3 regions of the Cobetia sp. Dlab-2-AX genome follow, and region 1 is predicted to be linked to each of the others. Evidence: predicted binding sites of a transcription regulator. Region 1 holds the regulator's gene; each other region holds the start of a gene.

Region 1 (2,263 bases):
CCCTCAGGAGACACGACATGAATCTGCTGGAGACAACTGGCCTCCCCCTGTTCTGGAATCTCTGGGTGCTGGCCCTCACGCTGGGCAGCCTGGTGTTGTTCGCCATGCTGGCACTGGGCAGTCTTTCGCGCGCTGACAGCAACGAGCGCGAAGGCGATGGCCCCATGCAGGAACATCGCATCAACGGCGTACGTCAGCCTGACACACCAGCGCCACGTGCCTGGGGCATTCTGGCACTGGCGACGCTGGCTGCCGCGCTGATCCTGCTGCTCGGCGCAGCTGGCTGAGCCCAGATGGCCAGCGACTGATGACCAGCGACTGATGACTGAGCGCTGGCCACTGCATACTGACTCACACCTTCAGCTGAGGCAGGTCGTCGCGGTATGGTCACACGGGGCCAACCAGGCCTAAAGTTCACACACCTTGCAACGCCCATGGGTTGGGCAGGATAATGAATTAATAAAATCTAATATTATGGCGTCACGGAATTGCGCTGCCTCGGCCGATGAGCGCTCAGACCCTGGCCGCTCGATACACTGCGGCTCAGCAGGGCAGCGGCGGGCGACAAGGCCCCGCCCCACCATTCGTTGCGCCCGAAAGACCCCTCCCGCTGCCCTGCCCCAGGGGTAGCGGTGACATTCCTCAGGAGAGTCACCATGACGGCCAATGCACAGGCATCACACCGCTTGCGCGCCCATGAAGCCCGCTGCCAGACCTGTTCGCTGAGTTCACTGTGCCTGCCACTGGCACTGAACATGGAAGATATCGACCAGTTTGACGCCATCATCCGCCGTCGCGCGCCACTCAGAAAAGGGGAAGTCCTCTTCACCCAGGGCGATGCCTTCGATTGCGTCTTCACGGTGCGCTCCGGAAGTCTCAAGCAGGTCACCAATGAAAACAGCGGTATGGAGCAGCTGACCGGCTTCTACCTGCCCAGCGAGCTGGCCGGACTCGATGCCATCGACAGCAATTGCTATCCCGGCACCGCGGTGGCTCTGGAGACCACCACCGTCTGCGAGATTCCCTTCGACCGACTCAATGCGCTCTCGGAGCAGATGCCTGAGCTGAGAACCCAGCTGTTCAAGAGCCTGAGCAAGGAATTGCACGAAGATCGCCGCATGATGATGCTGCTGTCGCGCAAGACAGCCGATGAGCGGCTGGCGAGCTTCCTGGTCAACCTGTCACAGCGCTTCCGTCGCCGAGGCTATTCGCCATACAGCTTCCGCCTCTCGATGGCGCGCGCCGATATCGGCAACTATCTGGGACTGGCCGTCGAAACCATCAGCCGCATCCTGACCCGCTTCCAGACCCAGGGGCTGGTCGACATTCGTGCCCGCGAGGTGCATATCCTGCATCTGGATGGCCTGATCGAGCTGGCCGAGGGCGAGTGTCAGGGCGGTCGCTGATGACGCCTGCTGACAGCACATCACGCGGTGCGACACTGCGCTGATCTACCGCAGGACGCCATGTCGGCACCACACAAGTCAGAAGCCCGCCACGCAATTTGCGTGGCGGGCTTCTGCTTTCCGTCAGGCCAGTCGTCAGTCATCGAAACAGTCCGACAACCCAGACAGTCCTGACGACAGAGCGTGCTTCGGCCGCTCAAGCCCCGCTGGCAATCAGCGGTTCTCGAGGCGGTTATAGTCCAGCAGACCCGCTTCGACAGGGCGATCAGCATAGTTGGTGCGCAGCACGCTGTCGGAGAACTCCCAGAAGCGCGGGTCAGTCCGGCGCACCCCGATATCGGCCTGCAGGGCGCGGTAGTCCTCTTCGCTCTCGAGTGCCGCCACCCGCTCTGCCAGCCCCGTCAGAGTGTCAGGCGTCAATCGCCAGAAGGCATTCGGGTAATCGCCCGCCACGCCCCGCAAGACATCGAGAGTGTCTTCCTCAGGACGGCGATTTTCCTCCTCATCGAAGAGGCTGGTGATGTTGGCGTGGGCGGAATTGCGCAGCACGCTGTAAAGGCGCGGCGAGTCATCAGTGCCATCCTCCAGCGCGACGATCGTCACCTCCGGCATCAGGCTGGCCGAGACTCCCTGCACCGCAGCGAGGGCCTGCAACTCATGTCGCACGTGCTCATCCACGACATTGTTCAGACTGCGCTCATGACCGAGTTCCGGCGCGAGGCGCTCCTGCATGCGCCGCATCAGGCCAAGGCGGGCCTGCTCCGGCGACGAGAGCTCCTGCGGTGTCCAGACAATGTCACTGGGGGCATCGAACTGCGGCGGCTTCTTGAACAGCAGCCCCCCAAGCCCCGGGTCGA
Region 2 (2,263 bases), on a different contig from region 1:
CGCGCCAGGTCGTTGAGCAGGATCCCGTGCAGCAGCCAGGTCAGCCCGGTGACCAGCAGGGCGATACCCGACAGCCAGGCCAGCAAGCGGAGACGCAGGCTGCGTCGGTCAATCCGCAACGAAGACATAGCCCTGGCCGCGACGGGTCTGGATGCTTGATTTGCCCAGGTAGCGGCGTAGCCGCGCGATATAGACCTCGATGAGGTTGGGGGCCGCGGCGTCCTGCTCCAGGGCGTAGAGCTGGTTGAGCAGGTGCTCCTTGGAGAGCACCCGTCCCGGATGGTGCATGAAGTAGCGCAGCAGCACGAACTCGGTGCCTGTCAGGGGGTGCCAGGTACCATCGGCCACTCGGACGCACTGGTTGGCCTCGTCCAGGGCAACGCCACCCAGCGTCAACTGATGGGAGAGTCGCCCCGACTGGCGGCGTAACAGCGCCTTGACCCGGGCGACAAGCTCGGCTTCGTGGAAGGGTTTGGTCAAGTAGTCATCCGCGCCGCCTTCGAGCCCGACGACCTTGTCTTCCCAGGTGTCCCGAGCCGTCAGGATCAGCACCGGCAGGTCCCGGCCCGACTGGCGCCACCGCCTGAGCAGGTCGAGACCCGAGCCATCGGGAAGGCCCAGGTCCATGATCGCCAGCGCGTACGTCTCGGTGGTCGAGAGCGCCTCGGCGTCTCTCAGGGACGCGGCCAAATCGACCCGGTAACCGTTGTCCTTGAGGGATTCGGCGAGGCTCTCGGCCAGCAAGTCGTCATCTTCGAGTAGCAAGAGCTTCATGCGTCGGCTCACTTGCCTAGCTGGATCTCCCCGGCCATGCCGGATTCGTAGTGCCCAGGGATATTACAGGCATAGACGAGCGACTCCACGTCAGCGGGGGCGGTCCACACCAGCTCTGCGGTGTCGCCGGGGGCGATGGTCACCGCCGGCATAGCGCCGCCATGGGCACCTTCCGCCATGTCATGGCCGCCATGGCCGTCGTGGCCGTCACCATGACCACTGTCTCCCATAGCCTGCATCATCTCGCGGTGCGCTTCCTGGGCTGCGGCATCGCCGATCACGAATTCGTGCTTCAGGTTGCCGGTGTTGACTACCTTGAAGCGCACAGTCTCTCCAGCGGTGATGCCGAGTGTCTCGGGATCAAACCACATGTCACCGGCCTCGACCTGGATGGTGCGGTCGATCTCGGCATCAGGCGTGGAGGAATGGGAGCCACCATGTTCACCGGCAGCAAGGGCGGAAGTGGCGGCCAGGCCAAGGGTGATGGCCAGCAGAGACTTACGCATCATGTAACCTCTTTGATCGTATCAGTGGAGCCTTGGTTATACTGCAGCAACCTGAAATGAGACTGAACTCGAAACCCCTTGACTCTTGTGTTACACGTAGGTTGTAGCATCCAAGGCTCTGATAAAGACCATGCCGAATCCCTTGTCCTGGATCATGTTGGACGACACGGCCACCGAGGCAGAATGGGGACTCGACCATGAGGATGACCGAATGACCTGCAATGTTCGCTGCCTGCTGCACCTCCGAGGAGTACGCCTGTTGGCGCTGCTGCTCGCGGCTCTGCTGCTGGTCGCCAGCCTGCCCGGTCATGCGTCTATGGATGACTGCGCCGTCGACTGCGGTACCTCCCAGGTCGAGATGCTCGATCACGCCAACGCCGATTGCGGCGCCTGTGCGGCATTGACCGCCACGCCGACTGTCCCCCGCGTCCCTCCAGACGCTCTTGCCGACCCGGCCGTGGTTGAGTTCATCGCTGCACCACCCCGAGAACCTCCCAGATCCTGACGTCGCTCGACTTCCCGGTAACGACATATTGGCTCGTTATCGGTGCTCCCTAACTTTCGTCAGGAGTCACATCATGTACGCCAACGATTGCTTTGCCCTGATGGGTTCAATGGGCTGGATGGGCTGGCTGATGCCTCTGAGTGTCATGCTTCTGCTCGGCCTCGGCATCGCTACTCTCGTCAAGTATCTCTTCACGTCTCGTCGTTCCCGGGAGGATCGCTCATGAAACGCCTTGTCCCCACTCTGCTTGCCTCCTCTGCACTGCTGATCGGTGCCGGCACCGCCCAGGCGGCCTTGCCCAATGCGGCGACGCTCTACAAGAACCCCCAGTGTGGCTGCTGCGATGAGTATGCCCGCCAGCTTGAGGCGCTCGGCGTCGAGGTCGCCATCGTCGACGACGTCCCGATCGGTCAGGTCAAGGAGCGAGTCGGACTGCCCTACGGACTGGGCTCCTGCCATACCATCGAGATGGGTGAGT
Region 3 (2,263 bases), on a different contig from region 1:
ATCCGCCAACAGGACGCCTAAAAAGTTCTCAAACAACGTTCTAAAAAATGCTTGCCAAACAGAACACTGTTTTTTATAGTTTGCTGCGTCCCCTGATCGACGCAGCCACGCAGAGCACACGGCCCACGCCGTAGGGTAGCGAGGCACTGCCGACAGGCAGCTTACGAAGCCAAGCTTCAAGGAGAACTACACATGAAAGCTATCAAGATCCTGACCGCTACTGTTATCGCCGGCACCATGGCAATGGGCGCACAATCCGCCATGGCCTATGGCAAGGGTGATATCTTCCTGCGCGGTGGCGTTGCCAAGGTCGACGGCAAGAGCAACAACGGCAACGGTCTGATCGCCAAGGACGAATCTGGCTTCGCCGGTTCCGTGGGCTACATGTTCCACGACAATCTGGCCATCGCCCTGCAGTCCACTGAAGAATTCAGCACCGACTGGGAAAACAGCGCCGGTGGTTTCGATCAGATGCCGATCAACCTGATGCTGCAGTATTACCCGCTGGGCGGTACTGAAGCCCGCGTCCAGCCGTACGCTGGTGTCGGCCTGAACTACACCCACTTCTCCGGTGAGTCTGCCGGTGGCCAGAGCATGGACATCGATGACAGCTACGGCGCCGCTGCCGAGCTGGGTGTGGACCTCAAGATCACCGAAGCCTGGGCCGTCAACGGCTTTGCTCGTTACGCCGACGTCAAGGCCGATACCAAGATCGCCGGTCAGGACGTGAACGACACCGAGCTGGACCCGGTCACTGTCGGTGCCGGTGTCACCTACCGCTTCTAAGTCCTTGCGCGAGGCGTGAACATGCCTCCAGCGAGTACCTGGCAAGCCATGTGATGCCACGTCATGAAAACGTCAGCGATGGAGCTCGGCAACGCCGAGCCGTCCAGGCGCCAGATGGGCATCACACACAAACGCCGCAGACCTTTGGGTCTGCGGCGTTTTCGTTGTGGAAAGCCAACGGCTACATGGCCGATCTTCGCCGGCGCGGCGCATAAATTGACCTGGATCAACCACGCCCCTGACCGGGCAAGAACGCCCGTAAACTCTTGCCCCAGATCAAATTTCTCGAAACTCGGCTACCTAGAATGAAGGCATTGCTTCCCGCCACCCTTCAGGAGCCATCATGTCCGACGTCGCCACTCGCTCAGCCTCCCTCCCCGCGCGCTTGACTTCGCGTAGCCCACGCTCTGCAGCACGCCCGTGGCAGCTTCTGGCACTGGCAGGCCTCACCAGCCTCGCGACTCTCGGCGCCGCACCGACCATGGCCGCCGACTCGCTGAATGCCAGCTCCCACGGCTCTCACAGCTCTCACAACTCTCTCAGCTCTCTGAACTACGGCGCCGGTCAGTTCTGGACGCGTGCGGGTGTCGCCAAGGTCTCGCCGAAGAGTGACAACGGCCGCATCGATGCCATCGGTGCCGGCGTGGATGTCGATGATGACAGCGCCTTTGCCTTCACTCTCGGCTATCGCTTCACCGATACCTTCGGTATCGAACTGCTGGCGGCGCAGGATTTCGACCACGACATCTCGCTCAATGGCCAGAAGGCCGGCTCCGTCGATCACCTGCCGCCGACTCTGACACTGCAGTACTATCCGCTTGGCGGACGTGAATCGCGCATCCAGCCGTACATCGGCGCGGGGGTCAATTACACCCACTTCTCCGATGAAACCCTCGACGATGGCACCAAGCTCGAGATGGATGACAGCTGGGGCGCGGCCGCACAGATCGGCGTCGATCTGGTGATTAACGAGCACTGGGCGGCCAACGTCGCTGCCTGGTATCTGGATATCGATTCCGATGTCACCGTGGCAGGCAGCGTCAACGACAAGGTCGAGATCGACCCCATCGTGACCATGGCCGGGATCAGCTATCGCTTCTGATCAGCCACTTCCTGGCTAGCACTTCTGACTGGCCAGAGACGACAACGCCCCGCCAGCCCATCTCGGGCCGGCGGGGCGTTGTCCTTTTTTATCTATACGCTGTGCGTGGTGAGTAGTGCGCTCGGCACGCATCAGCGCGACGCGGCTTGCCCGCTGTTCGTTGCCGAAGCTTCAGAAGTTGCTGAAGCTGTTGAGCCTGGGGGCATCGAGGCTGAAGGCGCTGACGGCGTGGCGTCCTCCGCCGGCGCCTTGCTCGCCATGCCCGGACGCGGGCGGTCCAGCACCAGCCCCAGCACCACCAGTGCCGCGCCCGTGACCATCAGCGCGGTCCACTGCTCGTCGAACAGCCACCATGCCATCAGCGCGGCACACGGC

Evidence for each region. The regulator FNR, encoded in region 1, switches genes on or off when oxygen is low (the NO sensors DNR and NnrR bind a similar motif). The targets are predictions, from matches to a motif close to TTGATNTANATCAA.
Region 2: NH396_RS16880 (plastocyanin/azurin family copper-binding protein) is a predicted target of FNR. The motif match lies at 1,423-1,436, and genes of this name have one in related genera.
Region 3: NH396_RS05295 (OmpW family outer membrane protein) is a predicted target of FNR. The motif match lies at 1,003-1,016, and genes of this name have one in related genera.

The regions. Positions count from the first base shown of each region.
Region 1 covers NZ_JAMXRV010000004.1:86,822-89,084, reverse strand. Annotated here, with positions in the region: gene NH396_RS08280 (hypothetical protein) at 18-287, shown strand; gene fnr (fumarate/nitrate reduction transcriptional regulator Fnr) at 657-1,406, shown strand; gene NH396_RS08270 (fatty acid cis/trans isomerase) at 1,620-2,263, opposite strand, start outside.
Region 2 covers NZ_JAMXRV010000016.1:18,451-20,713, forward strand. Annotated here, with positions in the region: gene NH396_RS16870 (sensor histidine kinase) at 1-128, opposite strand, end outside; gene NH396_RS16875 (response regulator transcription factor) at 109-774, opposite strand; gene NH396_RS16880 (plastocyanin/azurin family copper-binding protein) at 783-1,283, opposite strand; gene NH396_RS16885 (hypothetical protein) at 1,492-1,785, shown strand; gene NH396_RS16890 (hypothetical protein) at 1,859-2,011, shown strand; gene NH396_RS16895 (DUF411 domain-containing protein) at 2,008-2,263, shown strand, end outside.
Region 3 covers NZ_JAMXRV010000002.1:516,950-519,212, forward strand. Annotated here, with positions in the region: gene NH396_RS05290 (OmpW family outer membrane protein) at 193-786, shown strand; gene NH396_RS05295 (OmpW family outer membrane protein) at 1,130-1,888, shown strand; gene NH396_RS05300 (DMT family transporter) at 2,020-2,263, opposite strand, start outside.